DNA from 3 places in the Salinivibrio sp. MA440 genome. Region 3 is predicted to be linked to each of the others. Evidence: riboswitches for the same ligand, from Rfam matches in the RefSeq annotation. Region 3 holds a riboswitch; each other region holds the start of a gene.

What was found. A riboswitch is a leader RNA that binds a small molecule or an ion and turns the genes downstream of it on or off. The one in region 3 is predicted to bind thiamine pyrophosphate.
Region 1: another riboswitch for thiamine pyrophosphate. It lies ahead of thiB (thiamine ABC transporter substrate binding subunit); the one in region 3 lies ahead of thiC (phosphomethylpyrimidine synthase ThiC).
Region 2: another riboswitch for thiamine pyrophosphate. It lies ahead of thiD (bifunctional hydroxymethylpyrimidine kinase/phosphomethylpyrimidine kinase); the one in region 3 lies ahead of thiC (phosphomethylpyrimidine synthase ThiC).

What each region holds. Positions count from the first base shown of each region.
Region 1 covers NZ_MUFI01000001.1:18,894-22,992, reverse strand. Annotated here, with positions in the region: gene thiP (thiamine/thiamine pyrophosphate ABC transporter permease) at 1-1,014, opposite strand, end outside; gene thiB (thiamine ABC transporter substrate binding subunit) at 1,020-2,006, opposite strand; TPP riboswitch at 2,059-2,160, opposite strand; gene BZG80_RS00080 (DUF547 domain-containing protein) at 2,199-2,990, opposite strand; gene leuD (3-isopropylmalate dehydratase small subunit) at 3,135-3,737, opposite strand; gene leuC (3-isopropylmalate dehydratase large subunit) at 3,747-4,099, opposite strand, start outside.
Region 2 covers NZ_MUFI01000024.1:3,792-7,890, forward strand. Annotated here, with positions in the region: gene BZG80_RS16230 (methyl-accepting chemotaxis protein) at 1-357, opposite strand, end outside; gene BZG80_RS08990 (ion channel) at 525-1,550, shown strand; gene thiD (bifunctional hydroxymethylpyrimidine kinase/phosphomethylpyrimidine kinase) at 1,573-2,442, opposite strand; TPP riboswitch at 2,505-2,605, opposite strand; gene BZG80_RS09000 (putative bifunctional diguanylate cyclase/phosphodiesterase) at 2,660-4,099, opposite strand, start outside.
Region 3 covers NZ_MUFI01000004.1:420-4,518, forward strand. Annotated here, with positions in the region: tRNA gene BZG80_RS01800 (tRNA-Asp) at 53-129, shown strand; tRNA gene BZG80_RS01805 (tRNA-Trp) at 275-351, shown strand; gene crcB (fluoride efflux transporter CrcB) at 609-989, shown strand; TPP riboswitch at 1,045-1,144, shown strand; gene thiC (phosphomethylpyrimidine synthase ThiC) at 1,239-3,215, shown strand; gene thiE (thiamine phosphate synthase) at 3,212-3,880, shown strand; gene BZG80_RS01825 (HesA/MoeB/ThiF family protein) at 3,864-4,099, shown strand, end outside.

The DNA.
Region 1 (4,099 bases), on a different contig from region 3:
CAAGACGGTTGCGCCGGTAGCGATAAGCAGTGAATGCATGGTGGCTTGCCATAATGCCGTGTCGCTCAGCACAATTAACGCGCTAGGGTTAAGGCCACGCGCGATCACAACCCCGAGAGGTGGTAGAACCAACAATAAAGTCAGCGCAATCCAGAGACTGTCCCAACACTTCGCCGTGCGACTATCGAGTGCCGATGGAAGCGGTTGCACTTCGCTGGGGGTGTTGGCAATCGGCCGAGTCAGTGTTTGCACAATAAAAGCAAAGGTGCCGCACAAGAGCATTTGCCATAGCGCCAGAGCGGCACCGGTTTGTAAGTCAAAATCAAAATGAATGGCTTGATAGATAGCCAATTCAATGGTGGTCGCTTTGGGGCCACCGCCTAATGCCATCACGGTGGCGAAGCTGGTGAAACACAGCATGAATACCAGTCCGACGACATGGGGTAGACTTTGCCGCAGATAAGGCCATTCAAGGTGGCGAAAACGTTGCCAGCCTCTTAGACCAAGCTGGGTTGCCAGGCGCCTTTGATCCGCCGGGATCCCTTCCAAGGCCTGCACCATCAATTGGGCCGAAAAAGGCAGGTTAAAGAAAACATGCGCAAGCAAAATGCCGCTTAAGCCATAGAGAGAAAATGGCATCGCCGCATCAAAGTACGCGAAGGCTTGTGCAATCCAACCGCTACGGCCGTAGATGGCAACCAATCCAAACACGCCCACCAATACCGGCAGCACCAGGGTCATGGCAAACAGTTTGAGTAGCCAAGCTTTCCCTGGAAATTGTCGCCGAGCCAGCGCATGGGCCACAGGAATGGCGAGCCCAACGCTGAGCACCACAGATAAGGTAGCCTGCTTAAAGCTAAACAGCGTGACATGGCGCAGATAGGCATCTTGCCACAGGGCGGACAGCTTCAAGTCTTGACTGTGTAAGAACAGCGCCCAGAGTGCGCTGCCAATTAATAATACGACCAAGCTGGCCGCGAGACTGCCCGGCCAGGTTCGAGAAGGGTTAAGCATCGACGTTATTCAACCAAAGCGGTTTGCCAATCGCGCACCCATTGCTGACGGTTACCCATCACTTCATCGGGCTGGTACAACAGGCTCTCTTCTGGTTTGTTCAGCGTATAGAAGGCGTCAGGCAAGCTAACATCGGTGACCGGGTACATCCACTGCGTGGTTGGGATCACAGACTGTGCTGCGTCACTGAGCATAAATTGTAGAAACGCATCGGCGCGTTCTGGTTGGTCGGTATAAGCAGACTTCGCCGCCACTTCAATTTGCATATAGTGGCCTTCTTCAAACATGGCGGCGGCAAAGCGGTCATCATCGTCAGCGACCAGGTGATAGGCGGGCGAAGAGGTGTATGAAAGCACCATATCTGCCTCTTTGTTGAGGAACATGTTGTACGCTTCGGTCCAGCCTTTGGTCACGGTAATAGTGTTGTCGGCAAGGTCGCGCCATGCCTGCTGGCTTTGATCGCCGTATACTTTTTGGATCCACAGCATCAAGCCTTGGCCAACTGTTGACACGCGTGGATCTTGGTAAATCACACTGATATCGTCACGCTCCTCAATCAAAGCCTTCAAGCTTTTGGGTGGGTCGAGCAAACGCGTGGTGTCATACACAAAGGCAAAGTAGCCGTAATCGTAGGGGATAAAGTAGGGATTATCCCAACCGCCGGGTACCTGTAGGCGCTCCGTATTCACCGCGTGCTCGGCGACAATGCCGCTACGCTCAGCTTCTTTCATCAAGTTAGTATCCATACCGAGTACAATATCAGCCTTGGTAGTATTGCCTTCGATACGTAAGCGATTAAGCAGAGCAGCACCGTCACTAAGAGACACAAACTCTAATTGGCAGTCACAGCGTTTTTCAAATTCGGCTTTGATTTTTGGCCCTGCGCCCCAATCGGCGATAAAAGAATCATAGGTATAGACCGTTAGAGGGTCGGCGGCACGGGCGCTGAGTGATAACAGCGATAAAGAAACCAGAGTGAGAACAGAGGTAATAACTTTCACAGCACGCTCCTAAGTTGGGCGTGGGTGTTGAGGCAAGTTGATGGCAACATCAAGTCTCAATCCCTACGCCAGTGTTAGCTGGATCAGGTTCGATGGGTTTAGCGCCGCGCGCAATCTCAGCCATGAGGCTCCCCAATGAGTACGGTGCTATTGTACTGATTGGCTTAGTGTTCACCAAGCCTTTTAGTCCGCGAGTTGGTTAAGCGTCCAGTCGTAGTCATAATCCAAGCGTGCATCCTTGGGAAGCTTGATGTCTCTATATTGATTGATATGGGTGATCACCCCTTGTTCACTGCCGCCAAAGTCAGTCTCAAACCACTCATAGATAGAAGAAAGCTGCCACTGATTACCCTGCTGACTCACGCCTTTATCACTATTAATAAAGGTGTAGGCAGCTTGTTCTAATTGCGCATCCAAGGTGTCGGCTTGAAAGGCTTGCGGTTGCAGGTTAGGACAGCCAAGGCTGGCACAATTGACCGCATAGTGGGTACGCGGATCTTGCCATAGCGGACGCAAAATACGGTGTTCGATATCATTGAGCGTGAGGGCTTCGCCCGCCACCGTCACTACGTCATCATCCCACGGACCAAAGCTAAAGAGTCCACCGAGTTTGGTGATAGAACTGACTGGATAGGCGTCCAAAATCAGCGTCACCGTGACCGCATTGTAAAGGTTGACCCAGTAAGCATATTGTTCGTCTTTGCTCAGGGTGCGCGGATCGCGCTTGGTAAGCATGCGAATGTAATGATCGAGGGTCGCTTTATCGGCCTCGGTGACGGCTGCGTAGTTAAATAAGGTGTGCTGCCCCTGAGGCTGTAAATACTTATCGAGTAATACTTGCCAACTGTGATGCGTGAAGGTGGCTTGGCTGTCAGGATTATGTGCATCCCACATTGCCCAGTAGTCCGCTTTGGGCGCGGCTTGACTGATGAGCGGAAACACTAGCCCGAACAGAAGTATCAAATGTTTTTGCATTGTCAGTCCTTAATGCGATCAAACCTTCTTTGAGACTAGACCAAGCGAGTCAGCGGTTGGTTTCATTGAGGATAGAAAAATGGGAAGGAACGCCAATAAATGCGGAATAATCAGCACTTATTGGCGAGAGATGAGTGGATGGTATTACACCAAAAAATCAGGTATTTGCTGCTCAAAGCGCGAAATTTCCGCTTCGTGCTGTAACGTCAGCCCGATACTATCCAAACCTTCGAGTAAGCAATGATGGCGAAAATCATCCATCTGGAAGCTAAAGCAGTGTTCACCGGCACGGATGGTTTGGGCGGGCAAATCTAGCGTTACCGTCGCACCTTCATTTTCGGCCACATACGTAAATAAAGCATCGATTTGGCCTTCTTCAAGGGTCACCGGCACCATTTGGTTATTAATGCAGTTGCCATAGAAAATATCGGCAAAACTGGGGGCGATAATCACTTTAAAACCGTAATCATCCAGCGCCCAAGGAGCATGTTCGCGTGACGAGCCACAGCCAAAGTTTTCGCGGGTGAGTAACACGCTAGCCCCTTGGTAGCGCGCTTGATTGAGCACAAACTCGGGGTTCGGCTGTTTGCCCGCATCGTCTAAAAAGCGCCAATCGTGAAACAGGTGCTGGCCGAATCCGGTGCGGGTGACTTTTTGCAAAAACTGTTTGGGGATGATCGCATCGGTGTCGACGTTTGCCGCATCCAATGGGGCAACAATGCCGGTATGAGTGTGTATGCCTGACATAAGGCCTCCTTATAATTGGTTAACGTCAACAAAGTGACCGGCAATGGCGGCGGCAGCGGCCATGGCTGGGCTGACCAAGTGGGTACGGCCTTCACGGCCTTGGCGGCCTTCAAAGTTACGGTTGCTGGTCGATGCACAGCGCTCTTTGGGGCCTAAGCGATCGTTGTTCATCGCCAAGCACATTGAGCAGCCGGGTAAGCGCCACTCAAAGCCCGCCTCGCGGAAAATCACATCCAGCCCTTCTTGCTCTGCTTGGGCACGCACTTGCTCTGAGCCTGGCACCACCATGGCATGGACGCTATCTGCGACGTGCCGACCTTTGGCGACCGCCGCGGCTGCGCGCATGTCCTCAATTCGAGAGT
Region 2 (4,099 bases), on a different contig from region 3:
CGATTGCTGACATTGCGAAGATAACGACTGCACATGGCGCGCAAGGTCATTGACTTGCTCGGCACATGATGCCGCTTGATGGCTCACTTCGGTCACACGCTCTTTTTCACCGTTAATGGTGTCCGCCAGGGTCGCCAGTGAAGATTGGGTGGCGTTGATCGAATCACCAAAGTGGCATAAGTTGGCGTCGATCGCTTTGCCGGTTTGGCGTTTTTTCGCGACGGTATCCAGCTCTGCCTGCAATGCGCCTTTCTCTGCATTCAGCGCGTCGATGGTATGATTAATTTGCTCAATTTTTTGCTGCAGAGCAACCTGCTTTTGCTGCTCTTGTTCAAGTTGACGCCGAGATATAAACACGCAAAGCCCTCCATTGATTCGCTCTCTCCATTGTACGCTTTGTAAGACAATACATGCATACAATCGATTAAACTGTGATCGCATTGACGCCAAGCGCCTGATTTACACTGTAAACCTGACGCAAATCACTTCATACTGCGATCACTGAAGTGAATGAGCGAAAATTTATGACCTTTTGGTTGCTTTTTAAACGTTGGATTATCAGCCGCTTCGCCCATTTGAACGGGCGTATGCTCGGCTTGGTGGTACTCGCCTATGGCGTGATTGGCTGGCTACTTTTATATGGAGCGGGCGAGACCGCGATGACCCAGTCGCTGAGCCGCTATGTGTATTACTTGATTGTGACGGCCTCGACCGTTGGCTACGGCGATTATTCCCCCGTTACTGAGTGGGGGCAATGGATCACGTCTTTTTGGATTATTCCCGGCGGCTTAGGGTTGTTTGCGGTGGTGATTGGGCATGTCACCGGATCACTGGTGGATTATTGGCGACGCGGGTTACAAGGAAAACGGAGTATTAGTGTGAAAAATCATCTTCTTATCTTAGGCTGGAACGGACAACGTACGATACAGCTTATTCGTTTATTGCAAAGCGGAGTGCATGGTGAGCGCCCGATTGTGCTTTGTGCGCGCGCAGAAATCGAAAACCCACTGCCTGGTGAGGTGGAATTTGTGCGCGTGGCAAGTTTTACCGATGCTGAAGGCATTGCTCGCGCCAAGGTCGAGCATGCCTCGAGTATTATTATTGATAACCCAGAAGATGATATTACTTTGTCAGCGGCTCTGTTCTGCGCACATAAAAATCCGTCAGCGCATTTATTAGCGTATTTTCAAGATGATGCGATAAGCCAAATCCTCAAACAGCACTACCCGCATGCGGAATGTGTGCCGTCGGTATCGGTCGAAATGCTAGCAAAAGCGGCGGTGGATCCCGGTTCAAGTCAGTTGCATCATGAGCTTTTGAGCACGTCACAAGGGATGACGCAATACTGTGCCCGTTATCCGAGTAACGCAACAGAAATCGATACCGGCGATCTCTTTGGTCAGCTCAAGCAAGAATATGACGCCACCTTAATTGGGATCGACCAAGGCCAAGGTATTGTTTTGAACCCGCCAGTGGGGACAAAAGTATTGCCGGGCGACCGTCTTTTTTATATCGCCGCCCAGCGCTTGCCGCATTGGTCCGCTGCGTAAGCACGCTATTTAATCAAATGCATTATTTAACGAGAGCGTGCGATTCAACCAACGCATGCTTGGATAAATAAACACTCTCATCAGCGGGGTAGGCGAAAAAATGATGTACCGGCCCTGCCCCTCTTCCAACGGTTAACTGTTGGCTATGCGCTAAGGCGTCAGTGAGATAACGCTTAGCCGCTCGCCCGGCGTCAATGGGTGTCAGTCCCTGCGCATAAAACGAGGCAATCGCCGCGGACAGTGAACAGCCTGTGCCATGGGTGTTAGGCGTTTCAATGCGGCGCGCACTCAGGGTTTGACACGTATCTCGGCTAATCCACACATCCAGACTCTCTGGCGCATGATGCAAGTGCCCGCCTTTTAGCATCACATACGGACATCCTAGCTTGCGCAGTGCCGGCACTAAGGCGTACATCTCCTCGGTGGTTGTCGGAACAGGACACCCGGTTAAACGCGCGGCTTCTGGCAAGTTGGGGGTTAAAATGGTCGCGCGCGGGATCAATGTATTGATCAGTGCATCCATGGCGTCATCATCTAATAACGGATCGCCGCTGGTGGCGATCATGACCGGATCGAGCACGACCGGTAAATGCGGGGAGCGCGCGAGCACAGCGGCTACTTCGCGAATAATCGCTTGGTTGGCGAGCATGCCGATTTTCACGGCACGTACCGGCATGTCGTATAACACAGCATTCAGTTGCGCGCGAACAAACGCTGGGTCGACCGGCGAGACGGCCTCAACGCCACAGGTATTTTGTGCAGTTAAGGCGGTGATCGCCGAGCAGGCATAGCCGCCCGTGGCTGAAATCGCTTTAATATCGGCTTGAATACCAGCTCCCCCACCGCTGTCTGAGCCGGCGATGGTGAGAATAACAGGTGGTGATTGGTTCATATTGGCCCCTTAATCATGAGGGGCGGAAGGAGACAAAACCACGCACGATGGCGCGACCTTGTGTGCTGAGCACGTCAGTTCCCTCCGCCAGTGCTAACTGGATCAGGTTCTACGGGTCCTGCTTTCGCAGTCTCAGCAATTGCTTGCTCCCCGACTAACACGGTCAGAATATAAACCTTAGTGATAAAGCGCAAGGTTGAGGGTGCTAATTGCGCGTTTAGGCCATCTCATTACTGTTGCTGGTTGCATTGCTATTGTTCGTTGCGTTGCTATTAATGGTCGCGTTGCCTTGGTTGGCGGTTTTAAGCAGTTGTTCAAATCCCTCTTGGATTAGCGGCCGTGCGTATAAAAAGCCCTGCACTTGGTCGCAGCCAATGGTTTGTAGCACATACTGCTGGTCCTCTTTTTCGACGCCCTCGGCGACCACACCATGACCAAAGCCATGGGCCAAATCAATCACGCTACCCACCAAGTGCTTATCACTGGCGTTGGTAGCCAAGTCTTGGATAAAGCTGCGATCAAGTTTGACCCAATCGACCGGTAACTGTTTAAGGTAACTGAGCGAGCTGTAGCCGGTGCCAAAGTCATCGAGGGCGATATGCATGCCTGCATCTCGCAATTGTTGTAGCTCTTTCAGTGCCACCGACATGTGCTGGATCAGTGCTGATTCTGTCACCTCTAATTGAATCAGATGCAAAGGGACATCAACTGCCTGGCACCGAGCTAAGACGCTGTCAGCAAAGCCGGGGCGAAACTGCTGGGCAGAAACATTGACTGACAGGTGAAAGCTATCGTTGATCAGTTTATTTTTTCGCCAACATTCAACCGCGGCTAAGGCCATCACCAGTACGTGGTCGCCCAGTTGGATCATGTCTGCGCTGCGTTCGGCGATGGGGATAAATTCCGCCGGACTGATGGCCCCAAGGGTCGGATGCTGCCAACGCAACAGCGCTTCCGCGCCTATCATCAAACCGCCGTCTAATCGCCATTTGGGTTGATACACCAGTGATAATTGTCCGCTTTGTAGTGCTGGCCCTAATTCGGTGCGAATCAAATGCGCGCGCTGAGCTTGGCTATCAAGCTCAGGCTGATATTCGCCGATAAGTTGGTCATCCGTCGGAATCGCTAAAATGGCTTGACGAAACAGTTGCGCCACATCTTGTGTCTCAAGCTCCGTGCGGCTGATACCAATGTGGCAACGTAAAAACATTAAACGCCCATCGAGCGTGTGATGTCCGCTGATCAACCGATTGATGCGCGCGGCTTTTTCTATGGCATGGTTATCGTGTTCTTCAATCAGCATCACCAGTCGTGTGCTATCCCAAACGCCAATGCGATGTGGGCGCGCCACTGTACTATTGGCTAGCAGATTGGCCACTTGTTTGTATAGTGCCTCTGTCATTAAATGACCTTGGTGTTTGGTCACCGCTTCCATGCCATCTAAGGCAATCATCATCACAGTCACCGGCCCTTTGCTCAGCTGGCGCTCAGCGGCATCTAATAATGCACGACGATTTGGTAGCCCGGTTAACGGATGGGTCAAAGAAAGCGCGCGTAAAGCCGCCGTTTGTTTGTTAACCAGCATTTGCAGCCGTGCCGCTTGATCGCGCTCTTTACGGGTTTTCAATTGCAGATACAAAAGGTTTTGAATCCGTTG
Region 3 (4,099 bases):
ACAATTGATTAAAGCAAAGAGATATAAGCCTTTAGTCATACAGAATTGGTGCGGAGTGGTAGTTCAGTTGGTTAGAATACCGGCCTGTCACGCCGGGGGTCGCGGGTTCGAGTCCCGTCCACTCCGCCACTACTTAGAAACCCTAGCTGAAAAGCTGGGGTTTTTTGTTATTGGCCGACCAGACAAATCGCTTTATAAATAAGCGATTAAACGTTTGACTAGTAATTGATGGTGGTAATTTGTCGCGAGATCGCTACAATAGGCAACTATCTACAGGGGTATAGCTCCAACTGGCAGAGCAGCGGATTCCAAATCCGCGTGTTGGGGGTTCGAATCCCTCTACCCCTGCCAAATATTAAAGCATCGACATCGTCGGTGCTTTTTTTGTATGTGAACATGCAAACCACAAAAAATCGTGTTGGGGGCTGGGCCGCCAGTCCGATCGAATCCCTCTACCCCTGCCAAATATTAAAGCATCGACATCGTCGGTGCTTTTTTTATGTCTACTGTCTGTGGTAGTAACCGCGCCTTTCTTCCTTTTTCTCCCTCCTGTTTCTTGTTCACATGTCGCGGTATGATGAGTTTTTACCAATCGAAAGGAGCACCCAGTGGTAAGCATATTGTGGGTAGGGCTTGGTGGCGCATTAGGGGCGTCCTCGCGTTTTTTAGTTTCAGAGTGGAGCGTCGCAGTGTTTGGTCGAGGATTCCCTTACGGCACCCTAATGGTTAATGTGCTGGGCTCATTAGCAATGGGCGTCTTTTTAGCGGCGATGAGCCAAGAGCTGATTGCCCCAGTGCCTTGGCGTCAACTGATTGCGATTGGCTTTTTAGGGGCTTTTACCACCTTCTCGACGTTCTCTGTCGATACCTTGATGCTGTTCCAACATGGAGAAACCGTGAAAGCCTTACTAAATGTTGGTTTGAATCTCGCCTTATGCCTCGGAGCGGCAGCGATGGGTGCTTGGCTGTTGGGACGTATTACCGGGTAATAGAAAACATCGCGTACGTCGCTTGTTGTTGCGGCGGTGATTTCTTATACTGGCGTTGAACTTGTCGGAGTGCCAATTGGCTGAGACCACATAAAGTGGGATCCGTTGAACCTGATCTGGTTAAGACCAGCGAAGGGAACAAGAGATGCTTCAGATCACAGACGCAACCCGTCTGCCATTTTGCTCACATCTCAAATTCAGCGTTTTCCGGCAAGCATTAATTCCCATAATGAACACCGGAGTAATGCTATGTCGACCCGTAAACAGGCCCGCCTTGAGGCCAAATCCTTTATCGATTCCCTCTCTGCGCAAACCTACCCTAACTCGGAAAAAGTCTATGTCGAGGGCTCGCGACCTGACATTCGCGTCGGGATGCGCGAGATCCATCTTTCCCCCACCTTTGTGGGCGGCAGCAAAGAAAAGCCTCAGTATGAAGACAATGAGTCCATTCGGGTTTATGACACATCAGGGCCTTATACCGACCCACAGAGTACTATCGATATTTACCAAGGCTTAGCGCCAGTGCGAAAAGCCTGGATCGATGAACGTGCCGATACGGAGTTTCTTGATGCGGTGAGCTCTGACTATGCCCAAACCCGCCTCAGTGATGAAACCTTGGATGAACTTCGCTTTAGTGCCTTACCATCTATCCGCCGCGCCAAACCTAATCAGTGTGTGACTCAACTGCATTACGCACGCCAAGGCATCATTACCCCAGAAATGGAATTTATCGCTATTCGCGAAAATATGGGTCGCCAGCAGTATCGTGAAGAGCAGCTCAATCGCCAGCACCCTGGGGAAAGCTTTGGTGCTCACTTGCCATCAAACATCACTCCCGAATTTGTGCGCCAAGAGATCGCCGAAGGGCGGGCGATTATTCCGGCTAACATTAATCACCCAGAAGCGGAGCCGATGATCATCGGGCGTAACTTCCTGGTGAAAGTGAATGCCAATATTGGTAACTCAGCGGTGAGCTCCTCAATAGAGGAAGAAACTGAAAAACTGGTATGGTCGACTCGTTGGGGTGCGGATACGGTGATGGATTTATCGACGGGCCGCAATATTCACGAAACCCGCGAGTGGATTTTACGTAATAGCCCAGTCCCGATTGGCACTGTGCCTATGTATCAGGCGCTTGAGAAAGTGAACGGCATTGCCGAAGACCTGACCTGGGAAGTAATGCGCGATACCTTGATAGAGCAAGCCGAGCAAGGGGTCGATTACTTTACCATTCACGCTGGGGTGCGTTTGCACTATGTGCCCATGACCGCCAATCGCGTGACTGGGATTGTCTCGCGCGGTGGATCGATTATCGCCAAATGGTGCTTGGCGCATCATCAAGAAAGTTTCCTGTATACCCATTTTCGCGAAATCTGCGAAATCTGTGCCGCTTACGACGTGTCTTTGTCGTTGGGCGATGGGCTGCGTCCCGGCTCAGTGGCAGACGCGAACGACGAAGCGCAATTCAGTGAGCTACGTACCCTGGGCGAGCTCACCAAGGTGGCATGGGAATACGATGTGCAGGTGATGATTGAAGGCCCTGGCCACGTGCCCATGCATATGATCAAAGAGAACATGGACGAGCAGCTCACCCATTGCCATGAAGCGCCTTTCTATACTCTCGGCCCGCTAACCACCGACATTGCTCCCGGTTACGATCATATTACCTCCGGCATTGGTGCGGCGATGATTGGCTGGTTTGGGTGTGCGATGCTCTGTTATGTCACGCCCAAAGAACATCTGGGTCTGCCCAATAAGGAGGATGTTAAAATTGGGCTTATCACCTACAAGCTTTGCGCGCATGCTGCGGACTTAGCTAAAGGACACCCGGGGGCGCAGGTGCGTGATAACGCCATTTCTAAAGCGCGCTTTGAATTCCGCTGGGAAGACCAGTTCAATCTATCCCTTGATCCGTTCACGGCACGCGCCTATCACGATGAAACACTGCCTCAAGAGTCGGGCAAGGTCGCACATTTTTGCTCGATGTGTGGACCGAAGTTCTGCTCCATGAAAATCAGCCAGGAAGTCCGGGACTACGCCAAAGAAAACGGCTATGCCGCCGCGGGTCAAGCGATTGATGTCGCTATGCTGGAAGACCCGTTAGCAGGCATGCAGCAAAAATCGCAAGAATTCCGAGAAAAAGGCAGTGAGCTCTACCTGCAAAAATCCCATCATTCGTCACCACAAGGCGCTGAGGTAGTGGACAGCGATAAGGTGGAGTCATGAGCCTGACCCCGTTTGCATCTATGTCTGAAGGTATAGGCCCATTATATCCGGTAGTGGACGATGTGGATTTGCTCGAACGCTTGCTTTGCTTGGGGGTGAAAACCGTGCAACTGCGTGTGAAGCAGCCAGCGCATCCACAATTGCTAGATTGGATACAGCGCGCGGTGGCATTGGGCCGCGCGCACCATGCGCAGGTGTTTATCAACGATCACTGGCAGCTCGCGCTTGAGGCTGGCGCCTATGGCGTTCATCTGGGGCAGCAAGACTTACAAGAGGCGGATCTTGACCGGCTCGCACGACAAGGCGTGCGCCTTGGCGTCTCGACGCGCAGTCCCGAGCAGCTCGCTGCAGCGGTTGAACTCACGCCCAGTTATCTTGCCATCGGCCATATTTTTCCCACCACCACCAAACAGCTCGCCGAGCCGCCGCAAGGCATTTCTGCGTTAGCACAGCAGGTGGCGACTGTTGATGGCCGTTTTCCGACGGTGGCGATTGGCGGTATTGATCTCGACCGAGCCCCTGACGTTTGGCGCACTGGCGTGGACGCCATTGCGGTGGTCCGTGCCGTGACGCAAGCGCCTGATTTAGCGGCGCGCATTGAGGCATTTGACCGCTGTCTTAATCCATCAAGACAACAAGGAGGGCGTGATGCTATCGGACAGTGAATACCTGCGTTATAGCCGGCAAATCATGCTGCCAGAGGTTGGAGAGTGCGGGCAGCAGGCACTTAAAAAGGCGCACGTGTTGATGGTCGGTGCCGGTGGGCTTGGAACCACCGCGGGTCTCTATCTTGCAGGCGCTGGCGTGGGACAGTTAGCGATTGCTGACTCGGACCACATTGAGCTATCCAATTTGGCGCGTCAGGTGGCGTATCGGGATGAGCA